DNA from 3 places in the Marinobacter sp. C1S70 genome. Region 2 is predicted to be linked to each of the others. Evidence: predicted binding sites of a transcription regulator. Region 2 holds the regulator's gene; each other region holds the start of a gene.
What was found. The regulator FliA, encoded in region 2, starts transcription of late flagellar genes. The targets are predictions, from matches to a motif close to CTAAAGTTTNNNNNNNNNNNGCCGNTAA.

Region 1 (7,877 bases), on a different contig from region 2:
ACCTGGCGCAGTGCCACATGCAGAATTTTTCAAAAACAGAACAAGTGAACGCCATGCGATTGACCATAGTAACTCCAGCCGGCCCGGATTCGAAAGCAGGTAATCGGGCCACCGCACTGCGTTGGCAGAGTCTGCTGGAAGCAGCCAGTCATCAGGTGGAAGTGGTGACAGAATACCAGCGCCAGGAAACGGACTGCCTGATTGCCCTGCACGCCTGGCGAAGTGCTGACGCGGTTAAGCGGTACCGGGAAACATGGCCCGAGAAACCTTTGATCGTGGTACTTACCGGCACAGACATATACCGCTTTCAGCACGAGTTTCCGGACATCACATGGGCCTCCATGGACGCCGCTGATCTGTTGATCGGGCTGCATGATCTGGTGGCCGAGGATATTCCCGAACGCTACCACGACAAATTGCTGTGCCTGCGGCAATCCGCGCCCAAGCCGTCAGTGGCGGGTAGCGCCCGGGCAGAAAAGGACCAGTTCCACGTTTGCGTTATTGGCCATCTGCGTGACGAAAAGGATTCTCTGCGTGCTGCCTGGGCCTGCTACCACCTTCCTGAGCAATCCCGCATTGTGGTTTCCTGCGCCGGCAAGGCCCACAACGAGGCGTGGCGGGAAAAGGCGCTGGAAGAAAGCCGGTCCAATCCCCGGTTTCATTATCTGGGTGAGTTGGACAAGCCAAAGCTGGAGCACCTGATGGCCGTGAGTAATCTTATGGTGATCAGTTCCATCATGGAGGGTGGGGCGAATGTGGTGTCGGAAGCCTGTCGGGCGGGCTTGCCGATTCTTGCCTCTGATATTCCCGGCAACCGTGGTTTGCTGGGCGATGACTATCCCGGCTGTTTTCCGGTTAAAGACGATAAAGCTCTGGCGAGCCTGATGTTACGTGCGGAAACCGACGCGGAATTCCTGGCGGAACTGCGAGCGAAGGTAAATGCCCTTGCGTCTGGATTTACCCCGGAGAGCGAACTGGAAAGCCTGGAACTCGCCCTGGTCAGATGCAAAAAAGGGTAGGCCGACGGGCCTACCCCTTATTTCAAGCCATGGGGTTGCGAGATAGGTTTCAGAGTACCTTTTTCGCTTCGGCAGACAACTCGCTGAACCCTTTCAGGCTCTTGAATGCTTCCAGCTTCTGCTTGTCCGCATCGCTGGGGTTGGCAATCTGCTCGATGGAGGTAATGCCAGCCTCTTTCATTTTCTTTGCGGTTGCCGGGCCAATGCCCTTCACGCGGGTAAGGTCAGACTTGTCTGCCGGCTTGGCCGATTTCTTCGGAGCTGCGGCCTTGGGCTTGGCAGTGCTCGTTTTCTTGGCGGCCGGCTTGGCAGCGGCGGTTTTCTTGGCCGGAGCCGCTTTCTTGGTACCACTGGCCTTCGAGGTTGATTCGCCGGACTTGGACACTGACTTGCCAGTTTCCTTTGAAGCGATACCCAGGCGCTCCAGCAATGCCGACTGCAGTTCGTGGAATTCATTCATGCGGCGCTCAAATTCGTCGTTAAAGCGCTTCATTTCACGATCACGCAGCTCATCCATGTCTTTCAGGAGCTTGCGTACCGGCTCCTGAACCTGGTTCTGCAGGTTGTCGAACTGCTTCAGTGCGTCGTTAATCAGCCCTTCGATCTGGGCGGATGTTTTCTCGAACTCTTTGTTTACTTTCTTGACGATCTTATCAACGCTTGGCTTGGCTTTCTTTGCCATGGAGTGTCTCCTTACGGAAGGGAAGTGCGGGTGAAGTGAACGGGCATCAGGCCATTTGTCGCATACCGGAAGCGGGACTCGACCCACGCCGGGATTTCAGGCTCTGTTTCTTGAGAACAACTTCTCTTATGCGCCGCAGTTTGTCAGAGAGCGGCGATTCGTCTCGAGCATTTAGCTCAACAAAATCAAGTGAGTAGAAGAAGTTGCTACAGTGTTTTCTCTTTTCGGTAACCAGGCCGGTCAGGCCTTCGGCACGGATTTCTTCAAACGGCATATCCATAACAAGGTCGAGAACCACGGTATCCCCGGGTTCAAACAGTTTGTCCGTTTTCATCACGCAGCCGTAACTGTCGAGTTCATAAAGTCGCGCTTCCACGGTTTCCTTGCGAAAAATGCCGTGTCGGATTCGGAAACGCGCGACCAGGTCCGGTAGTTCTTCGTTCATGGAACGCTTGCTCTGCTATTGAGGTCGGCCAGATATATACTGAACATTAATTAAACAATAGACGGGCCAGAAACTTTTGGCAATGCCGTCAGCTATCTACCGCAGCCCGTTCATGGAAATAATCAGGATTTGGCCCCCTGTGCGGGGCCAAATCTGCCCATTACCGGGTTTTCAGCTCGTAAAGGTCAACACGTCGATCTTTCAGATTGGTGACAGAACCTTCGTTTCTGACCAGTTTGAGCTTTTCCAGATCCATATCTGAAAACATGATCATTTCGGTGTTCGGTGTGGTTTCTGCCATCACTGCATCATGAGGGAATGCGAAATCCGACGGCGAGAATACCGAAGACTGGGCGTACTGAACATCCAGGTTTTCCACTTTCGGCAGGTTGCCCACGCTGCCGGTAATCACCACGTAGCACTCGTTTTCTATGGCCCGGGCCTGGGCACAATGGCGCACGCGCAAATAGCCGTTCTTGGTATCGGTCCAGAAGGGGACACAGATAATGTCCACATCCTGACTGGCGGCGATACGGCCCAGTTCCGGAAACTCAATGTCGTAGCAGATCATGATGGCGACACGGCCGGCATCGGTATCGAATACCTGGAATTTATCACCACCCTCAATAACCCAGTCGCGACGTTCGTGAGGGGTGATGTGGACCTTGCGCTGCTCGTCTACACGACCGTCACGGTGGCACAGGTATGAGACGTTGTAGACCCGGTCATCTTCAATCAGCGGCATGGAGCCGGTGATAATGTTGATGTTGTAACTGACGGCCATTTCCGACATTTCGTTGCGGAACTGTTCGGTAAAGCCGGCGAGGAACCGAATGGCACGGGTCTGATCCATCTGGTCGGTCAGCCCCATCAGCGGCGCGTTGAAAAATTCCGGGAACAGGGCAAAGTCGCTTTTATAATCCGACAGTGCGTCCACGAAGTACTCAACCTGCTTGAGCACCTCCTCCACCGAGGTGAATTCCCGCATCTGCCACTGCACCGCCCCCATGCGCACCTGGGTTTTTTTGACGTTGAGTACCGATGAGGGAGGCGTATAGAGAATGTTTCTCCACTCCAGCAACGTTGCATATCCGAGGGATTTCTGGTCTTCCGGCAGGTATTTGTGCATCAGCCGGGTAACCTGGAAATCGTTGGAAAGCTGGAACGTCAGGATCGGGTCGTAGATTTCCTTGCGATCAACGCGCTGAATGTATTCTTCCGGAGTGTATTGCTCGGCGTACTTGAAGTAGCTGGGAATCCGCCCTCCGGCGAGGATGGCCCGCAGGTTCATGGAACGACAGAGCTCTTTTCGTGCTTCATACAGGCGACGCCCCAGTCGATAGCCCCGGTATTCGGGGTCTATAAACACATCCAGGCCGTAAAGCGAATCGCCGTTGGGGTTGTGCCAGATTTTCTCGTTACGCAGAATCAGGTCGTCGTAGGCGTGAGGGTTGCTGAATCTTTCGTATTTCACGCATACCGTGAGCGCCACCGCCACCAACTGGCCGTTGTCTTCGATACAGATCTGGCCATCCGGAAACTGTTCTACCAGAGCCTTGATGGTTTCTTTTGGCCACGCGCCACCAATGTCGTCGTAAACCCGATCCATCAACTCTTGCAACTGGCCGTAGTCATCAAGGGTCAGGTTACGCAGATTCAGGTGGAGCTCTTCATGGGCCATAGGGTTCTCCCTGTCGTGTCTGGCGAATGTGCTGTGATCTCAGCATTCTAGCAAAGAGTGTTCAAGACTTCGCAGGATCTGCCGTTAGTAAGTATGTTTCGACTACACTAAATGATAAATGCAATTTGTTTTTGACCCTGATTGGAGACCGTCAGCTTGAACCTATCATTCGCCCAGAAATTGCTGATCGCAATTGGCTCCCTGATCGTGTTGATTATGGGCGCCCTGACAATTTCCAACGATATTCGGCTCCGCTCAACGACCGATCGCTACGTTAGCGCGCTGATGAGCGATGCAGTGGCCCAGAGTACGTCGAGTATTGCCGATTGGCTCAATACGCGCCTGGATATGGCGGAAGCGACGGCGAAGGCGCTGGAACGGACTCGCAACGACGATAACGCCCGCGTTCTCATGGAAGCCATGACCGAAGGTGGCAACATCAAGGACGTGTACGCCGGCACCGAAGATGGCCGCATGCTGATGCGAAGTGCCGAAGTAGAAGCCACGCTTCCACCCGATTATGACCCCCGGGTACGCCCCTGGTACCAGAAAGCCCAGCGTTTGGGGCAGGCGTCGTTTACCGATCCGTACCTGGATGCAACCTCGGACGAGACCATTATTTCCGCCATGGCGCCAATCAAGCGGGGCAATTATGTTGGCGTGGCCGGTATGGATATCAGTCTCAACACAATCGATCAGATGCTATCGACCATTACCCTGGCAGAGACGGGCTATGCGGCGTTAATCAACAATTCCGGCACGGTCCTGTTTCACCCCAACAGCGAGATTGTTGGCAAGAACATCAGCGGCATGATCGGTCAGCAGCCGGTTCTGGACGGTTCTCTGCAGGGATTTGAGAGCGAGGGTGCCGAGTGGAGTGTCAGCTTTCACCCCATCAGCGAAGCCCGGGCCGTGGACTGGTACCTGGTTACGTTCGTGAATGAAAACCTGATCAGTGCTCCCATCGTCGAGGCTCGGACTATGGGCCTGATCATCGCCGGGGTAGGGCTGATTGTTGCGCTTGTCTTGCTCTACTTTGCGATAAGCTTCCTTCTTGCGCCGGTTCGCAGGCTTAATGGCGCCATGTCTCGCATCGCTTCCGGAGATGCGGATCTTACCAAGCGTCTTGATGACTCTGCGTCTGATGAGTTTGGGCAGTTGGCGCGCAGCTTTAATAGCTTTGTTGAGAACATCCAGCAGGTTGTAAAAGAAGTAAAAGAGGGCAGCGACGAACTGGAGGAGAACGTAAAGTCGCTCCGACAGACGTCCAGCGACAGTCGCTCCAGTGTTGAAAACCAGCAGCATGAGATCGACATGATCGCGACGGCAATTAACGAAATGTCCGCGGCGGCGGGTGAGATTGCCCAGAATGCCCAGCAAACTGCGGAAGCTGCAGAGAATGCAGACCAGGAAAGCCGGGGTTCCCTGGAGACCGTCACCGCCTCGCGGGATGCGGTGCAGAAGCTGGTGGGTGAAATAAACGCCGCCGCCGAGGTTATCGACACCCTTGGTAAGGATGTTTCGTCGATTACGACTGTACTTGAAGTCATTCAGGGCATTGCGGAACAAACCAATCTGCTGGCACTGAACGCGGCCATTGAAGCGGCGCGGGCAGGGGATGCGGGACGCGGATTTGCGGTGGTGGCTGATGAGGTTCGGAATCTCGCTCAGCGTACCCAGTCTTCCACCGAAGAAATCAACAACATGATCGAGCGGCTGCAGAAAGGCGCCAACGATGCGGTAGACGTTATGAAAGCCTCTACGGCGGTATCCAACGTGAGTATGGAGAAAGCGCAGGATGCGATGGAGTCTCTGAACCGGATTGTGGAGGCGATTACCGCCATCAGTCAGATGACCTCACAGATCGCCACGGCCTCCGAGGAGCAGACATCGGTGACCGAAGAGTTGAATGCGTCCATCACCCGCATTGCTGACCAGGGCCAGGAAGCGGCCAAGGCGGCCAGCGAGAACGATGTTTACAGTGGCCACATCGAGACTATCGGCAGTGTGCTGAATGACAAGGTAACCCGTTTCCGGGTGTAATTCGTGGCGGCCAGGGATGGCCCGCTAGTCTCCGACACTCAGTAGCTCAACGCGGCGCTCCAGGTTTTCCAGGGTTCGACGCCCGACATATCTGGATTCTTCACTAAGATACGGATTCTCCAACGTGATTACTGTGCGCCGATCAAGGCCCAGTGATGATACCGCTCTGCCAAACCAGTTTTTCAGATACACCGCGAAGCTGCCGTCCAGGATCGCTCGCTCCAGACCCAGTTGCAGGCGTTGCGCGGTTTCGTGATCGTCCGGGGCCACAAAAAGGTAGGATGGCATGGCGTAGGCCAGCAGGATGTTTGGCTCGATTACCAGGTCGTCGGCTTTGTTATGTTCGAGGTCGAACAGCACTTCGCTCACACCGCGGGCGTAACAGTCGAAGCGTTTATTGCGAAGCATACCAAAGAGTATTTCATAGCGGGTGTGGGTGATCACGGTAATGCCGTTAGCTTCGAGAATCGGGGTGTCTGGCCAGTGTGCGCCCTGGCCAATACGGATATCTCGCTGGCGCAGGTCGTCCAGGCTGGATACCCCCTCAAACAGATTGAGCTGTTCCGGCAACACTAGGCATACCCTGAATCCGAGCAGTCCGCCGTCCACAGGTACCGGAATGGCGTTCAGAAATGTTTCCCGCTCTTCTGACGTCGCCACGTTCGCAATATCCAGAATCCGGCTCCGAGGGTTAGCCAATTCCCGAAGGGCGCGCCCCTGGCTTATTTCTTCGCTGCGGATAATCTGGAACTCACCGTACTCCGAGGTTTTGCGCAATGCGAGTTCAACCAGATTGCGAATGGCCGGGTTATCGTAGTTGCGGTACCAGAGTATGTAGTCTCGTGTGGGAGCCGATTTGGATTCGGACGCAGCCGTTTGCTGAACGTGAATGCACGCCGCAAGCGCCAGAACTGGCCAGAGGCGCGTTATCATTTTATTGAATGTGTACAACTGCGTGCCCTTTCCCTGTTATCCGGCTGCAAGCAACGGTAACGTTACAGACATTGGCTACAGCTTAGATCAGAAAGCGTTATTCGAAACGTACAGGTTTCAAAAAAACTGTAAAAGATTCTTGAAGTAGCCGTATCTGACTGTAAAGATCGCCTTTTCTGTACTTCAGGATATGGCTTTATGGCTCTTATTGATTCTCTGATTGGCACCGCCGGCCAATGGGTAAGCTCCAGTGACCCCAAGGCGACGCTGCTGCAACCGCTGGAATGGCTCAAGAAGACCGGCAGTTATGCCGCGGTTAACCGCATTATTGGTATGGCGATACCGTTCGCGCCACGTAATCACTTCAGCGTTGAGGAGCTTCGCCCGGGCTACGTCAAAGCCCGCGTGCGCCTCAAGGGCAATAAAAACCACTTTGGTAGCCTGTATGCTGGCGCCTATTTCCTGGTGGCGGAGATTCCCGGTGGGGTGTTGACCCTCTTCGACCTTGGCCCTGCCAATACGCCAATTCTGAAGGAAATGACTCTGGAGTTTCTGCAGCCGGCCAATTCAGATGTGACCGTGGAATTTGAACTACCACCAGAGGCGGTGGCTGCCATCCTTGCCGATGCAGACGCCACCGGTAGGGCTAAATTTACTCTGGAAGGCATTCTGAGAGATGAAGAAGGCAACCACGTTGCCACCTCCATCGCCCATTACCGGGTGCGCAAGAAGGGGTTCAAGCCTCAGGATTGATAGAGCGTAGCGCCTGCAGGAAAACATCGCCATACTTTTCCAGCTTGGCGGCGCCCACGCCGCTGACCTCGGCCAGCTCCTCCAGGGTGGAAGGGCGGCGTTCAAGCATGTCGAACAGGGTTGTGTCGTGGAAGATCACGTAGGGCGGCACGCCCTGCTTGTCCGCCAGCTCTTTGCGGCAGGCCCGCAACGCATCCCACCCGGCGTGGTCGGTAATCTGGTCCCGCACGTTCTGGCCGCTCCGGCGGCTCGTTGATGACTTACCACCAGCGGTGTTGCGGACCACCGGGTCTTTCCGGAGTTCAATCGCCTGTGCGCCCT
Region 2 (7,877 bases):
CCGGCGGCGGAATAACATCTTCATGCTGTTGTTGCGGCGCCCGGACCGGCTGGCCGCCCACGGTGACCGGTTGTAATGAGCGCTGCGGGGCGTTAAAGACACCGGTGAAGGTTTCCGACAGCACCTTGTACTTGCCCTCATTCACGGACGATACCGAGTACATCACCACGAAAAAGGCAAACAGAAGCGTGATGAAATCCGCGTAGGAAATCAGCCAGCGTTCCTTGTTGTGGAGATCATCCTGGGGTGGTCTGCGACGGCGCATAGGAAGCCCTGGCCCGGAATTACTGCAGGAAGCCCCGCAGTCTCAATTCGATGGATTTCGGGTTTTCGCCCTCGGCAATGGCGATAATGCCATCGATCATCATGTCCTCATAACGGGTGCGTTCCTTGATGATGCCCCGCAATTTATTGGCCACCGGAAAGAACAACAGGTTGGCCAGGGCAACGCCGTAGATGGTCGCCACAAAGGCCGTGGCGATGCCGCCACCCAGTGATTGGGGATCTTCCAGATTGGTCATGACCTGAATCAGGCCCATCACCGCGCCAATAATACCGATAGTGGGGGAATACCCACCCATGGCCTCATAGACTCTGGCCGACTCCAGATCGCGCTGCTCCCGGGTTTCCAGGTCGACTTCCATGATACTGCGAATGGACTCGGGCTCGGCACCATCAACCAGCAACTGCAGCCCTTTCCGGGCAAACGGCTCGGGCTCTCTCTCCGCAAGCCCTTCTAGGCCCAGCAGGCCCTGTTTGCGGGCTTTGACGCTCCAGTCGATGACCTTGCCAATGCCATCTTCCAGCGAGATGTAGGGCGGAATAAACACCCAGCGAACCTGACCGAAGGCACGCTTGAGCATCGGCCAGGAGGTTTGCAGGATGGTCGCCGCCAGAGTTCCGCCCACCACGATCAACCCGGCCGGGCCGTTGAACAGCGAACTGACAGCGCCTCCTTCCAGCAGATTGCCACCCAGGATGGCCACGAACGCCAGGATGATTCCGAGCAGGCTCAGAATATCCATCAGCTCACACCTTCAACCAGCCGCGCGCCAATATCCTCCAGCGCCAGAATCTCGTCGCTCAGTCCGGCTTTGGCCACAGCCATCGGCATGCCATAGATGACGGAGGATTTCTCATCCTGGGACCAGATCACGGAACCGGACTGCTTCATCATCCTGCAGCCTTCCTTGCCGTCGGAACCCATACCAGTGAGGATCAGGCCCAGGGTTTTGCCTGGGAAGCTCCTGGCCAGAGAGCCGAAGGTAACATCCACACAGGGTTTGTAATTCAAGCGGTCATCGCCCGGAAGAATCCGCACTTTTGCCTGCCCGCCGCGACTTTCAATCATCATCTGCTTGCCACCGGGCGCCAGCAGGGCCAGTCCCGGACGAAGCACGTCGCCGTCCTCGGCCTGGCGCACCTCAATGCGACACAACTTGTTGAGCCGCTCGGCAAAGGCCGGAGTGAAGCTGGCGGGCATGTGCTGAACCAACACGATGGGCGCGGGAAACGAAGCCGGTAACGCCGTTAGCACCTTTTGCAGCGCAACGGGGCCACCGGTGGAAGTGCCGATGGCTACCACACTGTAGTGCCTGGCGGCCGTTTTTCTGGCGGGTTTACGAACCGGCTCGGAGGTCGCAGGGTCTTTACGGGGTTCCGTCGTTACCGGGCGGTGCAGGCGCGAACCGGCGCGCTCGACAGGTTCACGGCGAGGTTCCGCAGCCGGTGCCGCCGGCCTCGGGGCCACAGGCGCCGATCGGGCACCCGGGCGGCTACCGGCCACATCCAGAATACGCTGGATAAGGATTTTCTGAAGTTGACTGGTGTCCCTGGCAATTTCCTCGAAGTTCTTGGGCAGGAAATCCACTGCCCCGGCTTCCAGGGCATCCAGGGTAACGCGGGCACCTTCATAGGTCAGGGACGAGAACATCAAAACCGGGGTGGGATGTTTGCGCATGATCTCGCGCACGGCAGAGATGCCGTCCATCACCGGCATCTCGTAATCCATGGTGATCACATCGGGGCGCAGTTTTTCTGCCAGCTCGACACCTTCCCGCCCGTTGGTGGCGGCGCCTACCACTTTAATCTGGCCCGAGGCCGTCAGGATTTCCGTCAGCCGTTTGCGAAAAAAGCCCGAATCATCCACGACCAGGACAGAAACTGTCATCCATTTCTCCTACACAATCCCGGAAATTCCTGCTCAGCCGTAGTGCTGCAGGAGGCTCGGCACATCAATAATCAGGGCGATACGGCCATCACCGGTGATGGTGGCGCCGGCCATTCCTGGCGTCCCCTGCAGGGCCCGGCCCAGAGGTTTGATCACCACCTCTTCCTGGCCAATCAGCTGATCAACGACAAAGCCGACCTGTTTGGTCCCCATGGCCACAATCACCACGTGCGCAATCTCCGGCTCGGCCTGACCTGCCGCACCGTGCACCAGCCAGCGCTTGATGTGGAACAGTGGGAACACTTTGTCCCGCACGACAATACACTCTTTGCCGTCGACAATGTTGGTCTTGGTCAGATCCAGGTGGAAAATCTCCACCACATTCACCAGCGGCAGCGCGAAAGACTGGTCACCGAGCATGATCATCAACGTTGGCATGATGGCCAGCGTCAGCGGCACCTTGATGATAATGCTGGTGCCCTTGCCCTGCTCGGACATGATATTGATCTGGCCATTGAGCTGGCCGATCTTGGTTTTCACGACGTCCATGCCGACACCGCGACCGGAGACATCGGAAATCTGGTCTTTGGTCGAGAAACCGGCCGCAAAGATAAGGTTGAAGCATTCGTTGTCGGTAAGGCGGTCTGCCGCATCCTGATCGTACAGACCCTTCTCGACCGCCTTGCGGCGCAGGACATTGGGATCCATACCCGCACCGTCGTCGACGATGGACAGCAGAATATGGTCGCCTTCCTGTTCCGCCGACAGGGTCACGGTTCCGGCTCGGGGTTTTCCTGCCTTCTCCCGTACGTCCGGCGCTTCGACACCGTGATCCACGGAGTTTCGAACCAGGTGCACAAGTGGGTCGGCCAGCGCCTCGACCAGGTTTTTATCCAGGTCGGTTTCCTCACCGTGCATCACCAGGTTCACTTCTTTTTTCAGGCTCCGGGCCAGATCACGCACCACCCTCGGGAAACGGCCGAATACTTTCTTGATCGGCTGCATCCGTGTTTGCATGACGGCAGCCTGCAGATCCGTGGTCACCACGTCGAGGTTGGCCACCGCCTTGTGCATGTGTTCGTCTTCACTTTCGGAACCCAAACGCTGCAGGCGGTTCCGTACCAGCACCAATTCGCCCACCATGTTCATGATGTCGTCCAGGCGCTTGGTATCAACCCGAACCGTGGTTTCGCCCGCTGGTGCGGCCTCACGGGCAGGTGCAGGCGCAGGGGCCGGCTTGGCAGCGGCCTTGCTCTCGGCTTTGGCTTCCGCTTTCTTTGGTTCCGGGGCTGGTTCGGCCTTGCTTGATGGAGCCGGCGCAGGCTTGGGCTCACCTGCGGCAGCCCCCGCGCTTGGGCCTGCACCCTTGCCATGCAGTTCGTCCAGCAGGTTCTCGAATTCGTCGTCGGAAATCAGATCGGCGTCACCGGATGATTTCTCCGAGCCACCGCTGGTGTCGATATCTGCCTTGGGCGCTTCATCTTCCGCAGGCGCGCCGGCAAACTGGCCCTTGCCGTGGAGTTGATCCAGCAGGGCCTCAAATTCATCGTCGGTAATCTCATCACTGTCTGAGCCGCCGGCGGATTCTGCCGGGGTGCTCACCTGCTCGTTGCCGACCGGTTTCTGGCCATCGGATTTTTCATCCGCCAACGCGTCCAGCAGCTGCTCGAACTCTTCGTCAGTGATATCGCCCTGATCCCCTTGCTGTCCGACATCCGCAGACGACGGCTCCTGTGCCGGGGTTGGTGCTTCCACCGCCGGTGCATCCTCGGACTCGGGTTTGGCGAGTGCATCCAGAGCTTCAATCAGTTCGTCCGGCGCGGGCGTCGGTTCTTCCCGGTTGCGGACTTCTTCGAACATGGCATTAACGTTGTCCAGCGCCTCCAGCACCACGTCCATCAGGTCCGGTGTTACCTTGCGCTTGTGATTCCGGAGAATATCAAACACGTTCTCCGCAGAGTGGCAGCAATTAACCAGTGCCTCCAGCTGAAGGAAGCCTGCGCCCCCTTTCACGGTATGGAAGCCACGGAAAATGGCGTTCAGCAGATCGCTGTCATCGGGATGCTGCTCCAGATCCACCAGCTGCTCCGACAACTTTTCGAGTATCTCGCCGGCTTCTACCAGGAAGTCCTGCAGGATCTCTTCATCAGCATCTAACGCCATGCGTCACCCTCTTTATTATCAGAATCCGAGACTGGACAGCAGATCGTCCACATCGTCCTGTCCCGAAACTACATCTTCCCGCTCATCGGCCTTGATCTGGGGCCCTACCCCTTTTTCGGCCGATTCTTCTTTTTCTTCAATCTGATGCACTGTGCCGGTCAGTTGATCAACGTGGCTGGCCATCACCACCAGACCAAGAAGGTTGTCTTCCACCTCTTTCACCAACGCGGTGACCTTCTGGATAACCTGACCGGTAAGATCCTGAAAATCCTGAGCCAGAAGGATTTCCGACAGGTTCTGGTACAGACTGTCGGAGTCTGTCGTCAGGCCAGCGAAGAACTTGTCGATGCGACCGTAAAGCTCCCGAAACTCCGCAGGCTCCATTTCACGACGGCGCAGACGCTGCCACTCATCCCGCAGGGAAACCGCTTCATCCCGCATGGCGTGAGCCACCGGCATGCTTTCCTCAACCAGATCCATGGTGCGGTTCGCCGCCTGGCTGGTCATCTGAACCACATAGGCCAGACGGTCAGAAGCGTCGCTCATCTTCGACAGCACTTCTTTCTGCTCGGCATTACGCGGGTCTATCTGGAAGTTCCGGATTGCCTCATGGAGGCTGCGGGTCAGTCGCCCCACTTCCCGATACAGACTCTGATCGCGAACCTCGCTCAGTTCATTGATCAGGGTCATCGCCTTGGCATAATTCCCGGCGTTTACATTCTCGGCCAGGTCGGAGGCCTGCTTTTGAAGCTTCTCCGCCACCTCCGGATCAAGGCCCTGATGGTTCTGTTTGGTATCACTCATGGCGAGCCATCCGACCTCTGGTTACTGGATTCGTTCGAAGATTTTCTCGATCTTTTCCTTCAGCACGGCTGCCGTGAAAGGCTTGACCACATACCCGTTCACCCCGGCCTGAGCCGCAGCCACGATCTGGTCCCGCTTGGCCTCTGCCGTTACCATCAGAACCGGCAGGTTCTTCAGGTTTTCATCAGCACGGACAGCCTTCAGAAGGTCAAAGCCCGACATGCCGGGCATGTTCCAGTCAGTCACCAGGAAGTCATACTTGCCGCTTCGGAGCATGGGCAACGCGGTGTTGCCATCGTCTGCTTCATCCGTATTGGTGAAGCCGAGATCTCGCAGCAGGTTTTTGATGATGCGTCGCATTGTGGAGAAGTCATCCACAATGAGAATTTTCATGTTCTTGTCCAATGGGACCTCCAGTCAGTAACACCCGGAATTCATTCAGCCTTTTGGAAGTCTAGCAGGCTGCTACCTTAAGCGCTTATTGTGTGGTGTTTGCGCACGTTGTAAAGCATCGTTTACCAAAAGCTACACAGCTTGCTGAGAGAGAAACACAGCACCTGGCCGATCAGTCGTTGTCACCATCCCGCCACTCGGCCAGCCGGCTGCGAAGTCGCAACGCCGCCTGGCTGTGAATCTGGCTTACCCGGCTCTCACTGACCCCTAGCACCGCACCGATTTCCTTGAGGTTGAGCTCTTCCTGGTAATACAGGCTCAATACCAGCTTTTCACGCTCAGGCAACTGCTCAATGGCGTCTGCGAGACTTCGCTGGAAAGCGCCTGAAGCAATACCGTCCAGCGGATTATCACTCGCTTCTGCTTCTTCTATCGGCAGCTCGCCGGATTCATTGAGCTCATCAAGACTAAAAAGTCTACCGCTGTTAGCGTCGGCGAGTGAGGCATGGTACTCGTCCAGACCAATGCCAAGCTCTTCAGCTACTTCGGCATCCTGGGCCTCGCGCCCGGTACGATCTTCCACCTGCTTGATAGCACTGGCGATTCGCCGGGCGTTGCGATGCACTGAGCGGGGCACCCAGTCGCCTTTGCGGATCTCATCCACCATGGCGCCGCGGATGCGAATCCCTGCGTAGGTTTCAAAGGTGGCACCTTTGCCGGAAGAATAGCGCTGCGCGGCCTCCAGCAGGCCAATCATACCGGCCTGCATAAGGTCTTCCAGCTGCACTGATGGCGGCAGCCGGGCCATGAGATGAAGGGCGATTTTCTTGACCAGCGGCGCATGCTCTTCAATCAGGGCTGAAGGGCTCCTGGCGCCGGCCTGATGGTAAATTCCCAGATTTTTCGCCAATGTCATGTATCCGGTTTTCTTGTAGGACTGGATTCAGATCAGACTTCGACGAGCCGCTCCACGAAGAATTCGAGATGCCCCCTGGGAGAGGACGGCAAAGGCCAACTGTCCACTTTTTCGGCCAGAGCCCGGATAGCCAGCGAGGCTTTCGCCCTCGGATAGGCATCCAATACCGCTTTCTGTCTTTGGACGGCTTTCTTGACGGCCTCGTCGTAAGGCACGATACCTACATATTGTAGTGCCACATCCAGAAAACGCTCGGTGACCCGGGTCAGTTTTTCAAACAGATGGCGGCCTTCCTGCTCATTGCGGACCTGGTTTGCCAGGATACGGAAGCGGTTCGTGCCATAATCCCGGTTCATCAGCTTGATCAGCGCGTAGGCATCGGTAATGGAGGTAGGTTCGTCGCAGACCACCAGCAGAAGTTCCTGCGATGCCCTGAGGAAGCTGACCACCGATTCAGAAATACCTGCGGCGGTATCCACAATCAGAACGTCAATCTGATCGCCCAGCTCACTGAAAGCGTTGATCAGGCCGGCATGTTCCATGGCGCTGAGCTGGGTCATACGCTGGGTGCCGGAGGAAGCCGGTACAATCTTGATACCACCAGGACCATTCACCAGCACGTCTTTCAGATCACAATCGCCGCTGAGTACGTCTTGCAGATTTCGATTAGCGGTAATGCCGAGCAACACATCGATGTTGGCGAGCCCGAGATCCGCGTCCAGCAAGACAACCCGGCGCCCCTTCTGGGCCAGGGCGATACCGAGATTGACCGAAACATTGCTCTTGCCGACACCGCCCTTGCCGCCGGAAACCGCAATCACCTGAACCGGATGTGGTCTGCTCATACTGTTATCAGTCTCTTACTACGTTCTTGTACGGGCACGCGTGCCGGTGTTTTATTCTGTCGCCAACGAGGCTCAGGCACCTTCGGCGACTGCCTGTGCGCTCTGCACAGCCTTAAGCCGTTCTACGCCCAGGCGCACCAACGGAATGGCCTCCGCCCTCTGGAGATCTTCCGGTATCTTCTGGCCATCGGTGTACCAGGCCACCGGTAAGCTGGTCTCCATAACGAACCCGAGCGCTTCGCCCAGGGTCAGGGCCTCATCAATCTTGGTCATGATGCAGCCTGCAAGGCTTGCCATCTTATAGCAATGCCACACGGATTTCATGATACGTGGCTGACTGGTGGCGGAGACCACCAGATGTGTACGGATATTGTGATCGCTGCGAGCCAACTCCGCCAGTTGTTCCTGGTAACCGCGGTCGGCACTGGTCAGGCCGGCAGTGTCAATCAGCACCAGGTGTCGATCCGATAATTCATCAAGAATGTCATCCAGGGAATGGCTCTCATCCACCACACGCACGGGCACATTCAGGATGCGGCCGAACACGAACAGCTGCTCATGAGCGGCCACACGGTAGCGGTCGGTG
Region 3 (7,877 bases), on a different contig from region 2:
GGTAACCTGCACGCTGCTGCCGTTGGTGGTGGCTTGAATGGCAAATACCGTACCCCGGACCGCGGCGACAGCGGATGGTGTTTCGATTTCGAAGCGGGCTCCGCCCTCAATGACCGGGCGAACACGGGTGTGAACCTCGCCCCGTTGCAGGCGAAGCCGGGTGTCGACCATGCCCGATTTGCCAAACTGGGTCAGGCGATTGAACATGAGGCGGGAGTTCGGGGAGATCCGGAGTTCCGAGCCGTCGGCCAGTTCAATGGTTGCCGATCCGGCACCGGAGAGAATTTCGTCGCCAACCCGGACAATCGAATCTTCGGACAGAGGGAGTTTTCGCCCATCCATTCCGGAGATCTGTTGCACGTTGCCGGTGACCGCAATCACCCGGGCCGGTTCGGGCTGACGTTTCAGCCAGTTTACGGGAATGCGCAGGGTATCCCCGGCGCCGAGTTTGGCGTTGCTGGCCAGGCCATTATGCTCCAGCAGTCGTTGCTGTGTGGTCTGCCGGGAAAGCAGCGTCTGGGTTATGCTCGCAACCGTATCACCCTGGCGTAAGGTATAAACCCACTCTGGGGCATTGTCCCGTTGTTGGCTGCCGGATACCGCAGAACCCCGTGCGATTGACAGCTCCGCGACAGTGGTCGCTGGTACCATGAACGCCAGTGCAAGGAAGGCCAGGGTTTTCAGGTGCTTGCTCAGAGCGTCAGGCATTTGCAGTGTCATCGTTCCGAATTTCGTTTGCGTCACCGGGCTTGATGGCTTCGAGCCGATAGCCTCGCTGGTAGATGGTCTTGATGCGAAATCCGTTTTCAGGGTTGAGCCCGAGCCTTCTGCGAAGGCGGCTCATATGCGTATCCACCGTGCGGGTATTGATGTCCCTGGTCAATCCCCACACCCGCTCCAGCAGCATTTCGCGGGTGAGCAGGCGGCCCTGGTTCTGGAACAGGAACAGGGTCAGGTCGAAGTCCTTGTCGGTGAGCGTTAGTGGCTCCCCGTGCAGGAGAATTATGCGTTGGTTGGTGTTGATCTCGAAGGGCCCGTAGACCAGAACCTCCTTTTCGATTTCCGGGTTGCTGCGGCGGGCCAGTGCATTGATGCGTGCGACCAGTTCAGCCGCTCGTGCCGGTTTGGCGATATAGTCGTCGGCGCCGGCATCCAGGGCACGAACGATGTCGGTTTCACTGTCACGCTGGGTCAGGAAAACGGCCGGCACAGGCCAGTTCAGCTGTGCCCGGATGTTTTCCAGTACCTCAATTCCGGTCATGTCCGGGATCTGCCAGTCCAGAATGATCAGATCATAACTGCGGTGCAAAACGGCACCGAGAAACGATTGGCCGGTCGGAAAGCTGTCACAGTGATGTCCTTTCTCTGAAAGGATGGACTGGATGTGCTGCGCCTGTTCGTGTTCGTCTTCCAGCAGAGCAATGCGCATTAAGCCTGGCCCTCGATCGTGTTGCCTGGTTTATATACCGTAGCGCAGAGCCCTTGGTCAGACCCTGCAGTGTCGGGGATTATCCCAAAAAATGAGTTCCCGTTCAGTATCGTTATGTAGAATTCCGTAAGTCCACCGCTGGCCGGCCGTTGTGATCATCAACTGTTTGTCGGCAGCCGGGGAAATTGCTGCAGCCCCAGAACCAGCCTTTTTTGCTTTTGCGCCGCACCAGGGGCGAGAAACAGTGGGGGCAGGGTACCGGTTTCTGGCTGGTTCCGTCCTCGGGTTGATGGTCCTCCAGGGGGCGGGTGCCCTTGCAGGCGGGGTACCGGGTGCACGCAAAAAAAGCGCCGAACTTGCCCTCCCGTTCAACCATCGGCGCCCGGCATTTCGGGCAGTGAATGGCGGTGCCTGGTGTCTCTGTATTCGCCAAACCCGCAGCGGGCGCTTGCGCCATGAATCCGCGGATTTCATCTTTGAGGGATTCCAGAAACGCTCTTGGGTCCTCTTCGCCCCGGCGAACGCCCTCGAGAGTGGCCTCCCAGACAGCGGTGCGATCTGGCGTACGAATCGATTCCGGTAGCGCCGCGATCAGGGATTTCCCCTTGTCGGTGGCGCGGATAAAGCGTTTTTCCCGGAACAGGTAATCGCGGCGGAACAGCGTATCGATAATGGCTGCGCGAGTCGCTTCGGTGCCAAGGCCATCGGTTTCCCGCAGCGTTTTTCTCAGCTCGTTGTCGGCGACAAAACGGGCGATATTGGTCATGGCCGATAGCAGCGTGGCATCGGTGAAGTGTTGTGGCGGCTGGGTTTTGCGCTCGTTAGTCTGGGGGTCAGTGCAAAGGACCGGCTCGTTTTTTTCCAGTCTTGGCAACGGAGCTTTTTCTGGCTCTTGCCCGGGTTCCCGCTTGCGGATTTCCAGCGTTTTCCAGCCTGGCTCGATCACGGCTGTCTCGGCGGCGCGAAAGCGATAGTCCTGAATCGCGACCGTCAGCCGGCCTTCCCGATGCACGGCGTCAGGTGCAAACTGCATCAGATAGAATCGACTGATCAGATCGTAGATTTTCTGTTCGGCCGAAGACAGCTTGCCGTTTGGTGCGGGCCGCACTGTGGGAATGATTGCGTGGTGGGCATCCACTTTTTGGTCATTCCAGGCGGCAGAGCGGCGTTCTGTCCCGGTTTTCTCGCAGAATCCGGACAAATCCGGGGCGACACGGGCGATGGCACGAATCACCGCCTCCCGTTGGCTGAAATGCTCCTCTGGCAGGTAGCGGCTGTCTGACCTTGGGTAGGTAATCAGTTGATGGCGTTCGTACAGGTTTTGGGCGGTGTCGAGCACGTCTTTCGCGCCCATCCGGTATAGTCGGCCGGCCTCTATCTGGAGTGCAGACAACGACAGAGGTAACGGCGGCGGTTCCGGGCGATCGCGAAACCGGGCTTCATCAATTCTGCCGGGTCGGCCGCTGATGGCGGAGACAATCTGCTCGGCTACCGACTTGTCCAGCAGCCGGTTTTCTTCATCCAGATGATCCTGAAATTCGTCACCGGGTAACCAGCGAGCAATGAACGGTCGCTGGTCGGCCTCCGGCTCGCTGGCCTGGAAGGTGGCTTCGACCCGGTACCAGGGCTTGGGCTGGAAGTGCTCGATGGTGTTGTCTCGATCCACCACCAGCCCCAACACCGGAGTTTGCACCCGACCCACGGAGAAGACGCCCTGTTCGCCCCGGGTTTGATAGCTGAGGGTATAAAACCGGGAGAGATTGATGCCATAGAGCCAGTCGGCCCGCTGTCTCGCCAGCGCAGAATGGGAGAGTGGGCGGAACTCCCGGTTGTCTCGGGGGTTCTGTATGGCGCGGGCTACCGCCTTGGGGGTAAGGTCGTTGATCAGTATCCGTTTTACCGGTGCCTTGGTGCCGAGATAGCGCAGGACTTCGTCGACCAGTAGTTGGCCTTCACGGTCGGGATCGCCGGCGTGGGTAATCAGGTCGGCCTTGCGAACCAGGGCTTCAAGAACTTTGAATTGCAGGCGCACGCTGTCTTTGGGCACCAGTTGCCAGGGTTCCGGGAACATGGGCAGGTCTTCAATGCGCCATTTTTTCCAGGCCGGGTTATAGCGCGCAGGCTCGGCGGGCTCCAGCAGGTGGCCTATACACCAGCTTACCGTGGCAGCATCTGGTCCTTTACCGCAGCGTATCCAGCCCTGGCCTTTCTCGTGGGGGCCGGGCAGTGCGGCGGCAATGGCCCTGGCCAGACTTGGCTTTTCGGCGATGTACAGGTGCATGGGTATCTGGGGATTGGTTGCTGGCAGGGGAATGTGTCGCTTTGAGGCTTTTGTGTCAAGGGCTTCGGGGTTCCGCGGCGTACTGTAGTAGACTGTTTACACAGCAGGTCGGGACATTGATGCTTAAAGTCCGAAGTAGGTGTTTTATGAAAGTACAGGAAAGCATAGAGGAAAAGCTGGTCGCGGGCTTTAACGCCAGCGTGATTTCTGTGGAGAACGAAAGCCATATGCATTCGGTGCCACCCAACTCTGAAACCCATTTCAAGGTAACGCTGGTGTCAGCGGATTTTGAAGGGCAGATGAAGGTGCGGCGCCACCAGGCAATTTACAAGGTTCTGGCGGATGAACTGGCGGGGCCGGTGCATGCTCTGGCATTGCATCTGTATACGCCGGAAGAGTGGACGGCCAGTGGTCAGGCGTCTCCGGTTTCGCCCAACTGTATGGGCGGGTCGAAAGGTGATGCAGCAATGGACAAGAAGCTTCAACAAGGAGCTAATGGATGAGCCAGTTTTTTCAGATTCACCCGGAAACACCGCAAAAGCGTCTGATCAAGCAGGCGGTGGAGATTTTGCGCAAGGGTGGGGTGATTGTCTATCCCACAGATTCAGGCTACGCACTGGGCTGTCACCTTGGTGACAAGCAGGCGGCAGACCGTATCAAGCGAATTCGGCGCCTGGACGACAAGCACAACTTCACCCTGGTGTGTCGTGACCTGTCAGACATCGGGGTTTATGCCAAGGTGGACAATACCCAGTATCGGTTACTGAAGAATTTCACGCCGGGCCCGTACACCTTTATTCTGGACGCGACCAGCGAGGTGCCTCGCCGGTTGCTGCATCCCAAACGGCGGTCTATCGGCATCCGGGTTCCGGACAACGAGATTGTTCGGGAATTGCTGGGTGAGCTGGGTGAGCCGATTATGAGCAGCACCCTGATTCTGCCGGGTGAAACCGAACCTTTGACCGATCCTTACGATATTCGCGAGACCCTCGGGCATGAGCTTGATCTGATTATTGATGGCGGTTTCTGCGGTATGGAGGCTACCACGGTGGTCAACTTTACCGGTGATGTGCCTGAAGTTACGCGGGTGGGCAAGGGTGATCCGGCCCCGTTTCAGGTTTGATCTGATTAGCAGTTACCCCCGGGCTTCAGGCCCGGGTATTCAGGCTGAAGGCGTAGCGTTGCTGCGCTGTGATACCCGTCTCGGCGGGTGTGGCGGTGCGGCGAAGGCTGTCATAACGGTGGATGACATCTTGCAGTCCATTGAACTGCTGGTTTTCGCTGAGCAGTGAATCCAGCAGGGAATTGTTCACGCCATAAGCCTGATTGAGCTTGAGCGCATTATCCATGAAGTGCAGGGTGGGTTCGGTCACGCTCAAGCGGCTTAACGCCTCACCAAATCCCCGGTTGTTGTTGAGATCCTGTTGTATCCTCTCCCGCACCTGGTCGGGAATTTTGCCGTCCAGCTGAATGCTGCCTTGCTCGGTTTTGCTCACGCTCAGCGCCGTTGCCGGGTGTACGTTGTATTCGGCAAGTTTGTGCCGCAAGGTTTCACGAACGTAGGACAGGTCCTGGGCAACCGTCTGCTTGTACTGGGTCAGTGGCAATTGCCGGGTTTTCTGACTGGCCGGGTTGCGCTCCTGCCACTGTGACGGCGTGAAGCGGTCGTCGGTGCTGCTCTGGGGCTCGCCTGTGGCGGCGCCTTCATTGCTTTTACCGGCGGGTACGTCAGTGCGCGGCACACGGTTGTCCATGGCTTGCTGAAAGCGCGTGCTGGCCTGTAACAGTGATGTCAGCAATGACATGGTTGCCTCCCCTGAACGGAAAATCTCTGCCGGATATCACGGAATTAGCCCGTGTCGCATCAGGCTGTGCAGGTTTCGGGCCAATCTGCCTTGCCTTCTGGTTTGAGTGTGCCGGGACGAATGTAAAACATTGCAAGGAATGACATAGCGGGCGCGTCCGGATGATCTGCGTCATAAAAAAATTGATGCATATCTATAAAGTTATGCGCCAATTCGCCGTCATTACTCTTGGATGTCCAGATCATCTTCCGTTGTCGGGGTCACATGAAAAAACAATATTCAATCCGTTTCCTGTTATTGGCAGCACTGGCTGCGGCTTTCACCGTCATTCTCGTGTTTACGGTTGTTTACAGCGCGCAGTCCCAGCGAGCCCACCTCGAAGAGTACAGTCACAAATACGTGGATGGTCTGGCAAAGTCCTTTTTCGATGGCCTGAACACCATGATGGTGACGGGCACCATTAATAACCGTGATGTTCTGCGCGAGAAGGTGATGGCTCCCGAGGACGTACTGGATGTTCGGGTGATCCGCAGCGATCAGCTGAATGCCATGTACGGTGCTGGGAATGCTGCGGAACAACGCCGTGAGCCGCTGGACATGAAAGCGCTGGATGGTGAACGGGTAGAGCACTATTCGGAGAACGACGCGGGTCGTGTCTACACGTTGATCGAGCCGGTTATTGCCAGCGAAAACTATCAGGGCGTGAACTGCCTCGGCTGTCACCAGGCCCAGGAAGGGGACGTGCTTGGCGCTATTCGGGTCGACTATTCTTTGGCGGAGAGCGACGCGCGCCTGCAGCAGCAGTTGATGGTGAGTGGCGGTATCCAGATTCTGATCTTTGTGGTTATTTTCATACTGACTACCGTAGTGTTGGGGCGCCTGGTGTTTTCCCGCTTACGTCGGCTACACGACCGAATGGATGAAATCTCCCGCAATTCGGATCTCTCCATAGAGCTGGAGGTAACCCGAAACGATGAGATTGGTTCGGTCTCTCGTGCGTTCAATCGGATGGTCGCCAAGATCCGCGCCAGCATGCATACGGTGATGGACAACGCAGAACAGGTTGAAGCGGCGGCCCGCACCATCGCCGGTAAGGCAGAGACCACCGAGCAGGAAGTGCTGGCCCAGAAAGACAATACCGACCAGGTGGCCAGTGCCACCACCGAGATGGCCGCTTCCGCGGTGCAGGTTCGAGAGAACGCGGTGACTACCGCACGGAAATCGGCCGATACCACCAAGTCGGCAGAAACCGGAGAGCATCTGGCTCGAAATGCGGTTCAGGGTATTGAATCTCTGAATGCGGAAGTCCAGAACGGTGCGCAGCGCATTGAGCAGCTGGATCAGCGGACAACGGAGATGGCCTCACGGCTGGAGCTGATTTCCGAGATTGCCGACCAGACTAACCTGTTGGCCCTGAACGCGGCGATTGAAGCGGCCAGAGCTGGTGAGCAGGGCCGGGGATTTGCCGTGGTTGCAGACGAAGTCCGGGCACTTGCCTCGCGCACGCAAACGTCGACTGAGGAAATTCGCCAAACCATTGAAGGACTGAAGAAAGAGGTGGTGGATTGTGTCGGTACCATGCGCCATGCCTCGGAACTTGCTCAGCATCAGGTGGACTCAATTCTGAAAGTGGAAACCGAGCTGCAAACTATTGCTGCAGCGGTGCGTGAGATCACGGGCCTGAATGAGGAAATGGAAAGTGCGGCTAACGAGCAGAGCGAAGTGTCGGACTCCATCAATCAGAATGTGATTGAAATCAGCCGCTCTGCCGAGCAGACCTCCAGCGATGCCCAGGAGACCGCGCGGATTGCAGGGGATCTGCTGTCCATGGCGGAAACCTTGCGCAAAACCATCGAGCAGTTCCGCCTGTCCCAGGGCTGAAGTGGGCGTTTTTACCGGGGCGTTCAGCCCCGGTGATCAGACACAAACGGATTGGTGGCGCGTTCCTGGCCGAACGTAGACATGGGGCCGTGGCCACAGATGAAGTTTACGTCATCCCCCAGAGGGAACAGCTTTTCCCGGATGGAGTGAATCAGGGTGTTGTAATCGCCTTTCGGGAAATCCGTGCGGCCAATGGAACCATTGAACAGCACGTCACCCACCTGGGCCAGTTTTGAACCTCGATGGAAAAACACCACATGGCCAGGGGTGTGGCCCGGCGTGTGCAGTACTTCCAGGGTTTCATTGCCAACGGTCACTGTATCCCCGTTTTCCAGCCATCGATTGGGCGTGAACACCTCCGGCGCCGGAAACCCGAACATCTGTGCCTGCATGGCCAGGCCCTGAATCCAGAAGTTGTCGTCCTTGTGCGGGCCTTCAATGGGCAGCCCCGCTGATTTGGCCAGCTCCGCCGTGCCGCCGG

Region 1: the regulator FliA is predicted to act here: its motif matches at 3,888-3,915, upstream of Q669_RS03395 (methyl-accepting chemotaxis protein).
Region 3: the regulator FliA is predicted to act here: its motif matches at 5,711-5,738, upstream of Q669_RS14770 (methyl-accepting chemotaxis protein).

Annotation. Positions count from the first base shown of each region.
Region 1 covers NZ_AXBW01000011.1:270,988-278,864, forward strand. Annotated here, with positions in the region: gene senB (selenoneine biosynthesis selenosugar synthase SenB) at 54-1,019, shown strand; gene Q669_RS03380 (helix-hairpin-helix domain-containing protein) at 1,069-1,701, opposite strand; gene Q669_RS03385 (hypothetical protein) at 1,748-2,146, opposite strand; gene Q669_RS03390 (bifunctional GNAT family N-acetyltransferase/carbon-nitrogen hydrolase family protein) at 2,307-3,827, opposite strand; gene Q669_RS03395 (methyl-accepting chemotaxis protein) at 3,984-5,870, shown strand; gene Q669_RS03400 (transporter substrate-binding domain-containing protein) at 5,895-6,803, opposite strand; gene Q669_RS03405 (YiiD C-terminal domain-containing protein) at 7,002-7,556, shown strand; gene recQ (DNA helicase RecQ) at 7,540-7,877, opposite strand, start outside.
Region 2 covers NZ_AXBW01000018.1:57,936-65,812, forward strand. Annotated here, with positions in the region: gene motD (flagellar motor protein MotD) at 1-265, opposite strand, end outside; gene Q669_RS06065 (flagellar motor protein) at 285-1,025, opposite strand; gene Q669_RS06070 (protein-glutamate methylesterase/protein-glutamine glutaminase) at 1,025-2,170, opposite strand; gene Q669_RS06075 (chemotaxis protein CheA) at 2,204-4,333, opposite strand; gene Q669_RS06080 (protein phosphatase CheZ) at 4,352-5,137, opposite strand; gene cheY (chemotaxis response regulator CheY) at 5,159-5,542, opposite strand; gene Q669_RS06090 (RNA polymerase sigma factor FliA) at 5,703-6,446, opposite strand; gene Q669_RS06095 (MinD/ParA family protein) at 6,479-7,291, opposite strand; gene flhF (flagellar biosynthesis protein FlhF) at 7,364-7,877, opposite strand, start outside.
Region 3 covers NZ_AXBW01000062.1:18,554-26,430, forward strand. Annotated here, with positions in the region: gene Q669_RS14735 (FecR domain-containing protein) at 1-708, opposite strand, end outside; gene Q669_RS14740 (response regulator transcription factor) at 701-1,429, opposite strand; gene Q669_RS14745 (DNA topoisomerase 3) at 1,542-3,710, opposite strand; gene Q669_RS14750 (BolA family protein) at 3,857-4,213, shown strand; gene Q669_RS14755 (L-threonylcarbamoyladenylate synthase) at 4,210-4,833, shown strand; gene Q669_RS14760 (hypothetical protein) at 4,859-5,515, opposite strand; gene Q669_RS14770 (methyl-accepting chemotaxis protein) at 5,780-7,396, shown strand; gene Q669_RS14775 (MBL fold metallo-hydrolase) at 7,420-7,877, opposite strand, start outside.